DNA from 2 places in the Pradoshia eiseniae genome. Region 1 is predicted to be linked to the other one. Evidence: predicted binding sites of a transcription regulator. Region 1 holds the regulator's gene; the other holds the start of a gene.
What was found. Region 1 encodes NrdR, which represses ribonucleotide reductase genes. Its sites were predicted from a motif close to AACACNATATATNGTGTT; they were not measured.
Positions count from the first base shown of each region.

Region 2: a site for NrdR is predicted at 5,819-5,836, ahead of CYL18_RS01195 (vitamin B12-dependent ribonucleotide reductase). Genes of this name have one in related genera too.

Region 1 covers NZ_PKOZ01000008.1:101,934-110,027, reverse strand. The annotation lists gene dnaI (primosomal protein DnaI) at 1-668, opposite strand, end outside; gene CYL18_RS13500 (replication initiation and membrane attachment family protein) at 672-2,063, opposite strand; gene nrdR (transcriptional regulator NrdR) at 2,137-2,595, opposite strand; gene speD (adenosylmethionine decarboxylase) at 2,742-3,116, opposite strand; gene CYL18_RS13485 (glyceraldehyde-3-phosphate dehydrogenase) at 3,382-4,410, opposite strand; gene coaE (dephospho-CoA kinase) at 4,585-5,178, opposite strand; gene ytaF (sporulation membrane protein YtaF) at 5,198-5,836, opposite strand; gene mutM (DNA-formamidopyrimidine glycosylase) at 5,896-6,726, opposite strand; gene polA (DNA polymerase I) at 6,751-8,094, opposite strand, start outside.
Region 2 covers NZ_PKOZ01000001.1:237,895-245,988, reverse strand. The annotation lists gene CYL18_RS01215 (DUF1385 domain-containing protein) at 1-488, shown strand, start outside; gene CYL18_RS01210 (SA1362 family protein) at 573-983, shown strand; gene CYL18_RS01205 (patatin-like phospholipase family protein) at 1,028-1,933, opposite strand; gene splB (spore photoproduct lyase) at 2,011-3,039, opposite strand; gene CYL18_RS01195 (vitamin B12-dependent ribonucleotide reductase) at 3,132-5,687, opposite strand; gene CYL18_RS01190 (rhodanese-like domain-containing protein) at 6,263-6,562, shown strand; gene CYL18_RS01185 (DUF1836 domain-containing protein) at 6,647-7,240, opposite strand; gene CYL18_RS19340 (hypothetical protein) at 7,578-7,742, opposite strand; gene CYL18_RS01180 (NAD-dependent epimerase/dehydratase family protein) at 7,809-8,094, opposite strand, start outside.

The DNA.
Region 1 (8,094 bases):
AGGGCGTCTATTTTTTGGTTAAAGGTGTTTTCAGCAAACGACCCTTTCAGCTCACGGAGAAATTCCGGCCAGTACACGATATGAGAGGAAATGCCGTCCTCGGATAGCCCATTGGCAATGGCGCCAAGCAGATACGTTTTTCCAACCCCAAATTCACCGTATAAATAAAGCCCTTTATTGCGAATGCCTTTTTTGTAATTATCCACGAAGTTCTTTGCCTTCTCAATCGCTTCAATCCTTGCTTCAGTTACATGTTCATCAATATATAAATTAGCGAAAGTGGCATTAACAATTTCCTTAGGCACATGGCTCGCATGAATCAGCCTGCGCATGCGGCTTTTCTCCTCATGTAGGATTTTCTTGCGGCATGGCTCATAGGACACGTCAATTCTCTTTCCTTGGATGAACAAGCGTGGAACATGACCGCCAATTATATTCCGGCAGCTATCAAGTGATGGACATTCATCACATGTTTTTGTTTGCGTGGCATACTCATACAATTTGTTCATACTCTTTTCGACCATGTCGTTGGTCAGTTCGTCCTCATGCTCGCGGATAAAGGCTCGTACCTCCGGGTTGCTCAAGACGAGATTTCGCATTTCATCCCATCGTTTCTGAAATCCCTCACGATTCCCAAGCTTGTTCAAAGAGTCCTGTATATTTCTCACCGCTTACTCACCTCCTGATTGAGAGTTGCCTTGTATTTGTTCTTTCAATCTCCGTGCTCTCTCAGCGATATCCTCTGTCTGAGCGACCGGTTCTTTCTTCTTGCTGTCATCCATCCACTCCGGAATCATTTCTTTCCTGCCGGATGAAGCCGTACGGCGATTCGATGATTTCGTGTTCTTATTCTGTTTGTCATCGGCCCATTTTTGGTATTTCTTATGCTCGCTCTTAGCTGTTTCATAGGCTTCCCGTACAGTTGTGATCTTTTTGCGAGCCCAATGGGAAGCGATTGTCTCCACATAGCTCGCCTGCAGCTTCATATCAGAACGAAGCATCACATAATGGAGAAGCACATTGACGACACCAGGCGGCAGCTTCTGATTGACCATGACCTTTTCGACAAGGGCAAGGTCCTTCTCAGATGGGAGCGCCCCCTCAGACAAGCTAACGAGAAACTCAAGAGGCGAGGTTGTTTCAAATGTATAGAGCAAATGCTCCTCTGGCGTTTTCGGTTCAAAGATTGTCCGCTCAAACTCCGGCTGTACACGCTCGATGATTGCTGGCATCTCCTCACCGTGGTTAATCAGGAACAATTCACGAGCGCATTTGCGAAGTTCAGCTATATCAATCTCTTCATGTTCATTCTGGCAGCGTAATATGAGCTTGCTCATATCCATGACCCCAATCTTATACAGATAAGCCAACGTCGCCACTGCCTCCATGACCGCTGGAGTAAAGGCTTTACGTGAAATGAAGCTGCTCTTTAAGGAAGCAAATAATAACTCGAAATCAAATTGCTCGATGAAATTAGCACTGTACCCTTGTGTTTCCTTAGAGAAGAACTGATTTTGTCCTAATCGCTTTGGCTCGACCACTTCTTTTGGGTTCTTGAATTCCGTTTCAAATACATCAGTAAATGAGTGGGTCACATCCTCATAATCATCGGGAATCTTTTTATCAGAAAACATACCCAATAGCCTTTCATAATGCCGGCTGTCCAGCTTTTGCTGAAGGTAGATCGGCAATAGATCATCATGGAAAAACTTCTCCGGCGTAAGCGGAGCCATGATTTCATAGATGAAGACATTCCCTTCCTCAGTCGACTTCTTATATGTTTTCAACAAACCAATGCCCTCGAGTCTCCTCCGGCATTGATAAATCTCATCAAGAGGCATCCCAAGCACATCCATCAGCCAGCGGTGTGTGGTCTGCTTTGAATACATCAAACCGGTGGTCACCTCGTTGATGAAGGTCAAATATAGCGAGATGGAAAGACCGCCAATCAATGGCTGGTATAAGTATTGGATGACCTTATGGTCCATCTCTGATAATTTGTCCTTATATAGGACAACATATCGGTCTTTTGGGTTTACGAACATCCAGGAATATTGCATCATGTTTACAAACCTTTCGCCTACAAGAAGTGATAATGGCAAAAAAGAGCTAAAGAAAACTGCCTTCAGCTCTGTTTTAATCTTCTTTTTTTATTAATTCCTTTAATTCCTTAATAAATACGTTAATATCCTTAAACTGGCGATAAACAGAAGCAAACCTTACATAGGCCACTTCATCCACCTCTGCAAGACGGTCCATGACCATCTCTCCTATATGATCACTCTTCACTTCAGAGATGCCTTGGTTCCGCAATCCCTTCTCAACCTCTGTCGTGATTTCCTCCAGTTCTTTTAGGGCAACATGGCGTTTCTCACAAGCCTTGATTAATCCGCGGAGGATTTTCTCACGGCTGAATTCTTCACGGGCTCCGTCTTTCTTCACCACAATCAGCGGAATCTCTTCCACCTTCTCAAAAGTAGTGAAACGGTAACCGCACGATTCACATTCTCTTCTCCTGCGTATGGAACGCCCCTCATCAGCAGGCCGGGAATCGAGCACTCTTGTCCCGTTATGTTGGCAAGTTGGACATATCATTCAATTAGCACCGTCCCTTTCTTTATAGTTCTATCTTATAGAAACAAGCCCATTTGGACAAGTATTTGTTTAAAAAGACGATTCTCTTGGTCCATCGTCAAAAAAAGGATGCGATTTTTATCGGCATCCTCTTTGAATATAGAAATTTACATAGCCTGAATCCTTCTTACAGCCACCGGGCCCATCCCCCTTGGAATCTCAAAGGTTTCTTTCGTTTGAGCATTCAAGGCATCAGCGATGTAGTTGGCTGCGACGTTCGGATCAAGGTTGCCGCAAGTATATACATCAATGCTTGCATAACCGTGCTCCGGAAAACTATGAATCGTTAAATGCGATTCAGAAATGATGACGACTCCACTGACTCCCTGCGGAGCAAATTTATGAAAGGCAACCTCTCTTACTTCCGCTCCCGACCTGAGTGCAGCATCCACAAAAATTCGTTCGATTTTATTCATATCGTTCAACTTTGTTAAATCACAGCCCCATAATTCCGAAATGACATGACGACCAATAGTTTTCACATTTAATTCCCCCTTCAAGCATTTAAACGAATTTGATATCTTCGTTTCTGGCCGCAACTGCCACGGGGGAAAGTTAGTCCTGAGAGGTCCTAACCCTTTAAGCAGCCAATGCCAGGATATGAAGTTTACGGTTTTTAGTATATAATTTTTACCTAGTATTTGCAACATGACCTTCCCATTTTATACAATTTATCCCATATTAAATTCACCAAATAATAAAGCCGCTCCCCTCTACATTCGGGAACGGCTCTCTCTATATGGCCTTTCAGCTTACTTTCACTTCTTCCTTCACGAGCAAACGCGCCACATGATTAACGAGGTCCACTACTCTGCAGGAGTAGCCCCATTCGTTATCATACCAGGCCAGCACCTTTACCTTCTGTTCGCCTATGACCATAGTCGAGAGGCTGTCAATGATGGTGGAGTGCGGATTGGTTGTGAAATCAATGGAAACAAGCGGCTCATCACAAACCTCCATAATACCGGACAACTTTCCGTTTGCAGCACTCGTCAATGCGCGGTTAACATCATCGGCTGTAACCGGTGTCTTCAAGTCAACAACCAAATCCACAAGTGAGACATTCGGTGTCGGCACGCGGAGCGCCGTACCGTGCAGCTTGCCGTTTAATTGCGGCAGGACGAGTGACAATGCCTTTGCTGCGCCGGTTGTTGTCGGGATAATACTTTGACCGCAAGCTCGTGCTCTGCGCAGGTCTTTATGCGGATTATCGATATTATTCTGATCATTCGTATAGGCATGGATAGTTGTCATTAAGCCATTTTCAATGCCAAACTGCTCATCAAGCACCTTAGCTAGCGGAGCCAGGCAATTCGTCGTGCACGAGGCGTTTGAAATAACGAAATGATTAGCAATATCCAATTGTTCTTCATTAACGCCCATGACAATTGTGACATCCTCATTTGTTCCAGGTGCAGTGAGGACAACTCTCTTTGCTCCGGCGGTCAAATGAAGGGATGCTTTATCCCTATGATTGAATTTGCCAGTCGCTTCAATCACGATATCGATATCAAGGCTTTTCCATGGCAAGGCTTCTGGATTTCGATTATTTAACAGCAAAACCTTCTTTCCATCCACAACTAAATGATCCCCATGTGGAACGACTTCCCCATCAAATCGTCCATGAGTGGTATCATACTTTATTAAATGCGCTAATGTTTCCGCAGGATAGCTGGCATTAATCGCTACAATTTCCAGATTATCTTCCTTAATGGCCTTTCGGAAGACCATTCTTCCAATTCGACCAAATCCATTGATTGCAACTCTAGCCTTCATTCCATTTCCCCCTAATATGAGTTATACAATTAACCAAAAATCATATAAATAGTATAACACATTAAGAGGAATACTGCATAGTTCGAACACCTATTTTTGGCAATAAAACGATAAATGGTTAATAGCACTAAAAATGGCCACCCCTGATTATCAGGAGCAGCCTTTTCTCTATCTCTATTTAAATTGTTTCATAATTTCTTTTACCTGTTCAATTGTTTCAGAAACCGGTCCATTATTATCAATAATATAGTCTGCCAATTTCCGTTTATCATCGATTGGCATTTGAGCACGAATCCGAGCCAAGGCGTCCGCTTCGCTGTAACCGTCTCTATCCATAAGCCTCTTTAATTGGGTCTCCATCGAAACATAGACAAGAATAGTCTCTTCCACCATATGAGTGAGCTTGCTCTCAAACAGCAAAGGAATGTCCATAATAACAATGGACGTCCCCTCGAGAAATGCGCGCTCCGTTTCCTGCCTCATCCACTCCCTTACCGCCGGATGGACAATTGCATTTAACGTTTGGCGTTTCTCATCATCCGAGAAGATGATGGCCCCAAGCTTCTTTCGATTAAGCGTCCCGTCCTCAAGGAGAATATCACGCCCAAAAGCTTCCGTAATTTCCCGTAGAGCCGGCATGCCTGGTTCAACAACCTTCCTGGCCGCGACATCTGCATCAACGACAGGGTAGCCTTGCGAGATAAGCCAGTTTGAAACCGTACTTTTCCCGCTGGCGATTCCTCCTGTCAGTCCGATTATTTTCTTCATATATTACCGTTTCCCCTGTCTAAAATAGTTTACTGATTCCGAGTGCGATTAAAACAATTCCAGGTACAAAGGACAATACCTTTGAGAAGAATGAATCATTTAAGTATTTGCCGGCCTGAAGACCAACCTTCATAAAGACAGCGCTCATGATGAAGCTGAGCAATACGACACCGGTAAGCGGATAGTTGAGAATACCGGCTCCAATTCCTGCACCGAACCCATCAAGGGAAAGGGCAAAGCCCAAAAAGCAGGCTTCAAGACCTGTTATCGTGCCGGAACGGTCAAAGTCAGCGCTGAGCGGCTTCTTCAAGATATGGATCACAAGACCAATTGACTTAATCTCCAGCTGAAACAACGTCCGTTCGTCCACATTCAAGTACACATCATCATTTTGCTTTAAATTGCTAGTAGTCGTCCAAATGCCTAATGAAATGAGTATAAGCCCTCCTAGCACACCTGCCCATGATTCTGCCATGAAGTGTTCACTCGCAGAACCTGTAAACATTCCAATTGCAAAACTCAAAGCCGAACAAGCGGCAATGATCATAATCGACCTTATAGGAATGGCTACATTCCGGATACCATAGGTCATTCCGACACCACAGCTGTCAAGGCTAACTGCCATAGCGAGTAAGAGTATTGAAGCCAAGTGCTCCATTGACAGGGACTCCTTTCAACAATCAATACCCTACTATATGACAGGAGCCTATCTTTGGTTCATCTTCGTTTCTGACAGGAAGGACAGTAGACGGTTCCTCTGCCACCGACGGTAATTCTCTCCATGATTGTGCCGCATGTCTTACAGGGCTGCCCCTTCCTGGAATAAGCAAATAATTCAAGCTGGAACATACCAATCTGTCCCTGGGAGTTTACGTAAGAACGAATCGTGCTGCCGCCTTTTTCAATGGCTTCAGCAAGTGTCGTCTTAATCGCCGCATACAAACGCTGGATTTCCTCTTTATCCAAGGAGGAAGCAGGTCGCTCCGGATGAATGCCCGCATGAAACAAGGCCTCATCCACATATATATTTCCAAGCCCTGCAAGCAGGCGCTGATCCAAGAGGACCGTCTTAATGAAGCGATGCGTCTTTTTAAGTCCTGCCTCCAAATGCTCCGGAGTGAATTCATCAGAAAATGGTTCAGGCCCTACCTTCGACAATGGCAGAACATCCTGCTCCGTTCCTTTCGGGTACAAATGCATTGTGCCGAACTTGCGTACGTCCCTGTACCTAAGCTCCGTCCCATCTGTGAATTTGAATATGACATGAGTATGCTTATCCATCTCTTCACTCTTGTCGAAAAGCCCATACTTACCTTCCATCCTCAAATGAGAGACAAGGCTGTAATCATCTAGATAAAAGATGAGAAACTTGCCGCGACGGCCGATTTCCTGAATGGTCTGTCCCTTAAGGAAGAGACGGAATAATTCAGTATCATCCGGTTCCTTAATGATTTTGCCCCATCGCACTTCCACATCCTCTATTGTCTTGCCTAGCACCATGACCTCTAGCGTTCGCCTAATCGTTTCTACTTCTGGTAATTCAGGCAAATAAATACCCCCTTATGCCGCTCTCTATTTTGCATCGTACCATGTGTTGCCAAATGAATAATCCACCTTGAGCGGAACACTCAATTTAATGGCATTCTCCATTTCCTCCGGTACAATTTTCTTTAAGATGTCTATTTCTTCCTTTGGCGCTTCAAAAATCAATTCATCATGCACTTGCAGTAATAGCTTCGCTTTCAAATTCTCTCTCTTCAGCCGATCGCTCATGTGAATCATCGCCAATTTAATAATGTCAGCGGCACTGCCCTGTATTGGCGTGTTCATGGCTGTCCGTTCTGCAAAACCGCGGACATTGAAATTCCGGTTATTGATTTCAGGGATATATCGGCGGCGGTGCAGAAGGGTCGTGACATAGCCGCGCTCCTTCGCGTCCTCGATTATATCCTTCATGTAACGCTGGACGCCCGGATAGCTATCTAAATAACGGTCAATGAATGTGCCCGCTTCCTTACGCGTAATATTGAGATTTTGCGATAATCCATAATCACTGATGCCATATACAATCCCAAAGTTGACCGCTTTTGCTTGACGCCTCATTATGGACGTCACTTCCTCTTCTGTTACATGGAAGACGTCCATCGCTGTTTTTGTATGGATGTCCATATCTGCCTTGAATGCATTGATTAAGTTCTCGTCATCTGCAATATGGGCAAGGACACGCAGCTCGATTTGGGAATAGTCAGCAGCAAAGATGACCCAATCTTCCACTGATGGCACAAACGCCTGACGGATTTTCTTGCCTTCTTCCAGACGGATAGGAATGTTCTGCAAATTGGGGTCAGTCGAGCTGAGACGTCCCGTTTGCGTTAACGCTTGATTGAAGCGCGTATGAACCTTTCCATCCTCATGGATGACCTTCAATAACCCTTCAATATAGGTGGATTGTAGCTTGCCCAGCTGGCGATAAATCAGGATTTCGCGGATGATTTCATGCTTGTTCTCAAGCTTCTCCAGGATATCCGCTGATGTGGAATAACCTGTTTTCGTCTTCTTGATTACCGGCAGACCCAATCGTTCAAAAAGGATGACACCTAATTGCTTCGGTGAGTTGATGTTAAACCTCTCACCAGCGAGGTCATAAATTTTCGCCTCAATATCAGCAAGCCTCGCCGCCAGCTCGCCGCCCATTTCCTTCAATCTCTCCTTGTCCACCTTGACTCCGGTAATCTCCATCTCTGCCAGGATGATGGCGAGAGGCAATTCCAAATCCATCAACAAGGATAATTGCGCATTCGCAATTAACTGACTTTCAATACTCGCTTTGATTAAGCCCATCGCATGAGCCTTGCGTGCAATATGCTCACCGCAAACCTCCGGACTTGGGATTTTACGTTTCGCTCCTTTTCCATA
Region 2 (8,094 bases), on a different contig from region 1:
CTTTATTGCTTTTGTATATTTATTTCGTATCGATGACACCGCTCATCAAGCGCGTATTCCAATATCATGGCGCTGAGCATAAAGTCATTAACGCTTTCGAGGCAAATAAGGAATTGACGGTTGAGAACGTGCGTAATGCCTCGCGTCTTCACTACCGCTGCGGCAGCAGCTTCATTCTTTTTACCGTTGTCGTTGGGTTATTCCTGTATATGTTTGTTCCAACCGACCCCTTATATGCCCGGATCTTAAATCGTCTAGCGTTGATACCCGTTGTTCTCGGTGTATCCTTTGAGGTATTGCAATTGACCAATAAACTTCGCGATGTACCGGTGCTCAAGTTTCTCGGCTATCCGGGGCTTTGGCTTCAGCTTTTGACCACTAAAGAGCCAAATGATGACCAAATCCAAACGGCAATCATTTCCTTCAATACAATGCTAGAAGAAGAAATAAAAACTGAGCAAGGTTTAACCGGAGAGAAAATTGTGTAAATTAAAATTAAAAGGCAAATTTATTGGTTTAGTTGTTTAAATTCCCATAAATACGCTAATGATGCTCTTAAGGAGGTGCTTTCAATGAATCGTAACAAATCATCTATCATCATTTATGTTCTTCTAGGATTAGCGGTACTGGGATTGATTTATACAATACAGTTTGAAGCTGTATCATTCATACGGAGTGTACTTATTGGAGCGGTAGTCATGGGTATTATCTATCTTGTTTACAAGCGATTCATAATGAAGGGCAGCACAGGCAACTCTGGCAAAGAGCGTCAAGCATACCAGAAGGCAGCCAAGGTCTCTTCTAAGAAGCATAAACAAGATACGATGAAACCAAGAAAAAGCAGAAATAGACACCATAATACACATGGATTAACCGTCATCTCAAAAGAGACATTCATCAACAGACCGAAAAAGAAATCAAATATCCAATTGACCGTTATCGAAGGAAAAAAAGCACGCAAGAAAAATCGGGCCCTATTTTAAACAGCAAAAGGTTCAGGCGACCACAAGCTTGAACCTTTTTTCATTTAATCAATTTTCTTTTTCTTAATTCGATGCGTCCATTGCTTAATGAACAGAGCTGCTGCATTGCGCCCGCTCTCAATCAAGCCCGTTCTCTGCTCATTTGTTAGAGAAAACTCTATAAAATTCGCATCCTTCACCGGGATGAAAATAATATTTTTGACGAATTTGCGAGAGATGTAACGCGAGTCATGGGCATTGCGCATAGTTTCAAATAAGGAGGAGAACAGGCCGATTGCATTATTAATTTCCTCCGGTTCCTTACCTGTCTTCTCATATACTAAATTAAGTCCCAAAACCGGCCTGATGGATTTTACATTATCTTGGTCAAATAACCACATCGGAAAGTTTGATAAAACCCCTCCATCGACAATGATATATTTTTCCCCGACTGTTTTTAATTTAATGGGTTCAAAGAAAAAGGGAATGGAACAGCTCATGCGAATCGCTTTTGCAACAGGGAATTGCAACGGATCAATATTATAGGCAGCTAGATCATCCGGCAATATGAGCATACGGCCATTCGACAGGTCTGAGGCAATGATACGCAGCTGTTTATCAGGCAGGTCGCCAAAGGTGCGAATGCCCTTTTTTTCAAGGGTTTCCTTAATCCAGCACTCTAAAGCATCTCCTTTATATAGTCCCATCGTCCAATATAATTTTAGCCAGCGCGCAAAAGGAAAACGAATCCTTTTCTTTGTTTCCAAGAGCCTGCTGAGCTCTATATCATCCATCAGCAGCTTAATCTCAGCCCCGCTGTACCCAGCTGCAAGAAAACCCGCAATAATGGAGCCTGCACTTGTACCTGCAACACGCTTAAAGGCATACCCCTGCTGTTCGAGCTCCATAATGGCTCCAATGAGGGCAAATCCTTTTATACCGCCGCCGCAAAAAACCCCGTCTATGTACAAACTTATGCACTCCCTCCTAAAGATGCGCTGTCTTTTACTTATCATCTTTAAGCAACAGGAGTGCATTTTAGAACAGCTTATGTGAAGTATTTTATTTCAGCCTGTGGGAAATGGGAATGGATAGCTCCTTCTATATGCTCCTTTAAATGGGCCGCCTCATCATCCGGATAGACGTATTTGCCTATTCCATATTTTCCCCATTTATATTTCCTTTTGGATTCATCCATTTCCAGCTTTGATTTCGGATATCTTGCCTCAATGACCTTTTTGGCAGGCTTCGTGAAACGATGCTGAATCAGCTCAAAATATAGGGGAGCGTCCGCATAATCACCTAGCGCCTTTTTTAGCCGCTCAAATAATTCGGAGTACCCTTCCTCCCAGCCTTCATGCATATAAATTGGCGCCACAATAAACCCTAAATGATAGCCGGCCGAAGCCACCTTCCTCGCCGCCTCAAGCCTTTGGTCAAAGGTAGACGTGCCTGGCTCGAAATTCTTGATGACATAGCGAGAATTGATGGAAAAACGGAAACTCGTATGCCCGTTATGCCGCGCATCCAATAAATGGTCGACATGATGGAATTTTGTTACGAACCGTAAACGCCCAAGCTCGGTTTCCCCGAAAAAATTAATCGCCTTCTTCAAGGAATGTGTCAAATGATCAATCCCCACAATATCTGAAGTACAGGCCGCCTCAAAGCGCGTAATCTCAGGAGCACGTTCACCTATATAGGTGAGCGCTTTGTCAAAGATTTCTTCAAGATTGACATAAACGCGGATATACGGCTTGCTGCCAAGCGTTGTCTGCAAATAACAATAATGGCAATGCCCCATGCAGCCGGTTGCCAGCGGGATGGCATATTCGGCGGATGGCTTTGACGTGTCGAATTTCAAGGTTTTCCGAAGTCCCACTACCATGGTTGATTTAGCGACCCGATATTTTTGAAGCTCTGTATCACCAGGAAGATCCCTGATTTGATTATGAGAGGTTGTTTGCCGTATTTCCACATTCGGCATCCCTTGAAATTTTTCATATAATTCACGGCCTAATGGATATTCCATGGCCTTTGGCTCAAAATAAACCAATTGCGGTATAAATGGCTTCATTATTTCACCTACCTTAAAGGTAGTATGTTCAAGTACATAAAAAAGGATGGCAAGAAACTTTGCCATCCTTTTGAAATCATTGCCTTATTTAATTACAAGCCACATTTCAGCTGAGCGCCACAGTTGGTGCATGTGTTGCAGCCGCCTAGCTCCTCAACCTTCCCTTTTCGGCACACAGGGCATGTATTGCCGACTTCGCTTCCAATCGTCACACTCGTTGATTCTAGCGCATTAATTGTGTCAACAAGAACAACATGCTGTTTTGGACTTTCTGCCGGTATTTCAGTCGTATCCGTATTTTCTTCCTTCTTCAAGGTCAATACTTGTGTGTCACGGCTGCCGTCTACATATACAGTACCGCCTTTGGCTCCACCCTTATAAAGACGCTCGTACACTTTTTCGACCTGTTCAACGGAATATCCTTTCGGCGCATTCACGGTCTTACTGATGGAGCTGTCAATCCAACGCTGGATAATACACTGCACATCCGCATGTTTTTCTGGAGTCAGTTCCATCGCAGATACGAACCATGATGGCAAGTTATTAGGGTCACATTCTGGGTTACGAGCTAAATAATCTTCTACAATATCCGCTTTCACTTCGATAAATTTACCAAGTCGTCCGCTTCTGAAATACGTGAAGGAGAAATATGGCTCAAGTCCTGTTGATACCCCTACCATCGTTCCTGTGCTTCCTGTCGGCGCTACAGTCAGAAGATGTGAATTTCGGATGCCGTATTCAAGAATGTCCTGACGGATATGCTCCGGCATTTTCTTCATGAAACCAGATTGGATGAAGGCTTCACGCAAGGCTCTTGTTTCTTCCTCTGTTTCTCCAACCAGGAATGGGAAGCTTCCTTTCTCTTTCGCAAGCTCAATGGATTCCTCATAAGCTGCTGTAGCAATCGTTTCAAAGACACGATCAACAAGCTCATTACCGTCTGTTGAACCATATTCCTTTTCACAATAGATCAGCATATCATGAAGACCCATTACACCGAGGCCGACGCGTCTTTCGCCCAATGCCTGGCGTTTATTCTCTTCAAGGAAATATGGTGTTGCATCAATGACGTTATCCTGCATGCGAACACCGACCTTAACCGTTTCCTTCAGCTTATTGAAGTCAACCGTTTTCGCATCCTTGTCCGTCATTTCCGCCAAATTGACTGCTGCCAGATTACATACGGAATAAGGAGCAAGAGGCTGCTCACCGCAAGGGTTTGTTGCAACGACCTTTTGTCCGTAGCTCTTTGCATTCGTCATGTCATTCGCATTATCGATAAAGAAAATACCTGGTTCAGCAGAGTAAGTCGCACAGATGTTGATTAAGTTCCATAATTCCTTCGCTTTTACCGTACGATATACTCGAACAGCGTGTCCACGTTTTTCCCATTCGCGCACATCTCCGCATTCTGCCCACTCATTGTTGTAGATTTCCATTTCTTTCGGGCTGTAGGATTCCACATCTGGGAAGCGCAATTCATACTCAGCGTCATTCTCCACAGCTTCCATGAATTCTTTCGTGAGGCAAACAGAGATATTCGCTCCAGTCAAGAAGTCTGGATTATGGACAGCGTCATTACCGCCCTTTGCTAATTTATCCTCTGCATCTTTAATGATGTCTTCATTGAATCCGCCAAGCCCCGGAATCGACTTATAATTCACAATTCCTTGATACATTGCTTGTTCTTGCACTGTAAGCGGAGTGAATTTCAGCTTCTCTTGGGCATGTTTTTGAATCGTCTCATCCTCGGATACCTCCATCAAGAAGCGCAAAATTTTCGGATTCTGCATTTTGGAGATGATGAATTCAATGATATCCGGGTGCCAGTCAGCGAGCATAATCATTTGCGCGCCGCGGCGAGAGCCGCCTTGCTCGACCAAATGCGTCAACTTCGCGATATCATCGAGCCATGAAACTGCACCGGAGGATTTCCCGTTAACCCCACGCGCAAGGGCATTACGCGGACGCAATGTTGAACCATTTGTTCCAACACCGCCGCCTCTGCTCATGATTTCCATGACTTGCTTACGATGTTCTGAAATCCCTTCGCGGCTGTCCTTAATGAAAGGCATAACATAACAGTTGAAGTATGTTACCTCCGTCTCTGAACCAGCCCCGTATAGTACACGGCCAGCAGGGATAAAGTTCGTTTTGACCAATTGCTGATAGAATTTCTCAAATGATTCCTGACGCTTTTCTTCCGTTGTCTCCACCTGTGCCAAACCATAAGCGTTCCGTTTCGCAATTTGCTCATAGTAAATCTCAAGCGGCTTTTCAATGACGTCAAGTGACTTGCAAATCAAGCCTGTTTTGATTTCTTCATGCTTGTCCAAGGAAGCTCTGTATTCTTCTTCTACGAGGACATAAGCCTTTTTCTTTTCCCAATCGATTTCTTGAATATATCCTAGTCCGCGGGCTGGGAATTTAGGATCTTCCTTGATCGTTAAGACTACGAAGTCACCATTGGCAAGGGTTATCTTCTCCGTGTCCTTAAACGAATAGCGATCGATCATAACTAGTCTTGATACACCTTTATATGTCTTTTGCATGTCGGGTGTTATCGGAAACACCTGTTTAAAATTAGCAATATCCTTATTTAATCTTTCGACATTTACTGACAGCTTATGATTAACAGCAGTATTCAATCTGATCTCTCCCAACCTCTTAAGTATTCTTCATGTATATTCTTGCTCAGCTGCACTTCTATTTGATAATCTAACGTTATCATACGTCATTTCGAAATTCAACTACATATTGTGTTCCTGCCTACCAAATACATACCATATATTGTATTAGTGCATGTTTTTGTAATTTTGTCAATTGTTCATAATGGATAAAAAATTAAGATATTTTGAGAATACGAACATTTTTCTACCCTTTATGGACAAAATTAAACAATATTCGCCTTATAGGACTTTTGCATTATTTTCTCCTGAGTCACTCGCTGTTTCCATCTCATGAAACTCATATAAAAAAGCATGTTCCAAATGCCAGAACATCCATTATATCGGCCCATTAATGAAGACGTAAAGGTTAAAGTCTCCTATCCAGGCGATTTTCTCAGAAATTTTTTTTGCCAGACAAAATATCTACCTGTATAATAAATGAGGGAACATAAGAGAAAGTGGGGATTTCATTGACATTAACGTCATATATTCTGATTGGCCTGGCTGTGCTGATCATTGCGTACTCAATTTACAGCTATTTCTCTACAAAAAAAATGGTGAAGACCTTATCCCAAGAGGAGTTCAAGGCTGGCTACCGTAAAGCCCAGCTGATTGACGTTCGTGAACCAAACGAGTTTGACGGTGGACATATTTTGGGAGCCCGTAACATCCCATCTACCCAGCTGAAAATGCGCATGAAAGAACTGCGCAAGGACAAGCCAGTCTACTTGTACTGCCAAAGCGGAATGAGAAGCACCAGAGCTGCTCAAATGCTGTACAAGAATGGCTACCGCGATATATATCAGCTTGATGGCGGATTCAAGAAATGGACTGGTAAAATTAAAAGCAAATAAAAAGAGCCGATGCTGTTAGAAAGGCATCAACTCTTCGTCCAAAGACCAACAACCCCTTTGTTCAGATGTCTGAAAAAGGGGTTTTTATTTTTCCTTGCCTGTTCGGCTGCTCTCGATCTTTGCAGCCAGACTTTCGGCCGCACGCTTATACAATTGGCTCATATGGGCTAGGGAGGCTACAGCCAAAAGTTCCTCATAGTATTCGGCATCCTCCTCATCCCGTTGAAAAGCTCCTAGCGACTCCGTAAGTTCGTTCATGCTCGCTTCAACACTTTCTGTAAAAATCCCGGCATTCTTGTCAGCTTGCTTTAGGAATGTCTCATACAGCCAGTCAATAGACAGGTCATCCTTTATAATCCTCTCATTGAGCGGGTCAAGAATCCCCTTAATTTCATTAATGGAAAGGCTGCCCTTCAACTGATAAATAAGACTAAGCAAAATCAGGTGCCTTTTTGTGTATTTTTTATTCTTAATCGGGAAAAACACCTTTGCCTTCGCATAATTATTAATCATCGTCTTGGTAAGAATCTTTTCTCCCTCTGCTCGCCTCGTCTCTTTAAAGTTATTCTCAAATAGCTGAATAACTTGATCCATATATAAGTCAATATCCGGTATCTCTTGCAGGCTCAGATTTTCATTCAATCCGATGTTCTCCATAAAATCGTATTTACTATTCATAAAAATCCCTCATATCCTCAAGTTACATCCTATTATACGTGTTTCCTTAATGAAGGTAAACAATCGACACATTGCCTAACAGTAGTATATAGGTATTAAAATTATGTCATTTTCAGTATAGAATTCTATATTCCAGCATCCTGGTTTCTGGCTTTTGCTTTTTTTCATGCAAATTCCTGCTCCGGATTTTCCTTTATGAAACCACTCCCGTTGAATCCTTGATTTCCTTTTCGAATAACACAAAAAAACACCCCGCAAATCACCCGGGAGTGTTTCTTTTATCAGCGGAAGCTTGAGGGCGTTCTGTGAACTACTAAATGCATAGAATGCTTTCTATTTAACCTTTCTGTTCTTCCTTCACGGATAGAATGTTGATTTCAGCTCCAAATTCAAGGCGAATTCTTTTTCTCGCTTCTGCTGAGGTCCGTGCCGTGATTGGCCAAGTTCGCTTTAATCCTTGCTCTTCCACTTGCACGAGGAAACATTTTGCCCCACATCTCATGCACTATCCCTCCCAATCAAGTTCTGCTCTCTATTATAGGAGAGATTAGGACTAATTGAGAATTAATTAGACTGCCGTCATATCAATTACGCTTGTTTTGCCTTCGAGAATTTCCATCGAAAGGCGTACGGATTCTCCGATGGCATGATCAATATCATCCTCTTTAACTCCTAATTGATTCACGATAATCTCCTTATCGATAAACAGATTGCTCGTAAACACTTTCGCAAATTCGAAAGTATCCAATCCGCTCTCTTTCCCCTTTTGGCGCTCCTCGGCTCCCTTCGCTTGCATTGCGCTTATATAAGCTTCTTTAGGTATGACGATAATCCTCTTATCCTCACGGTTCATA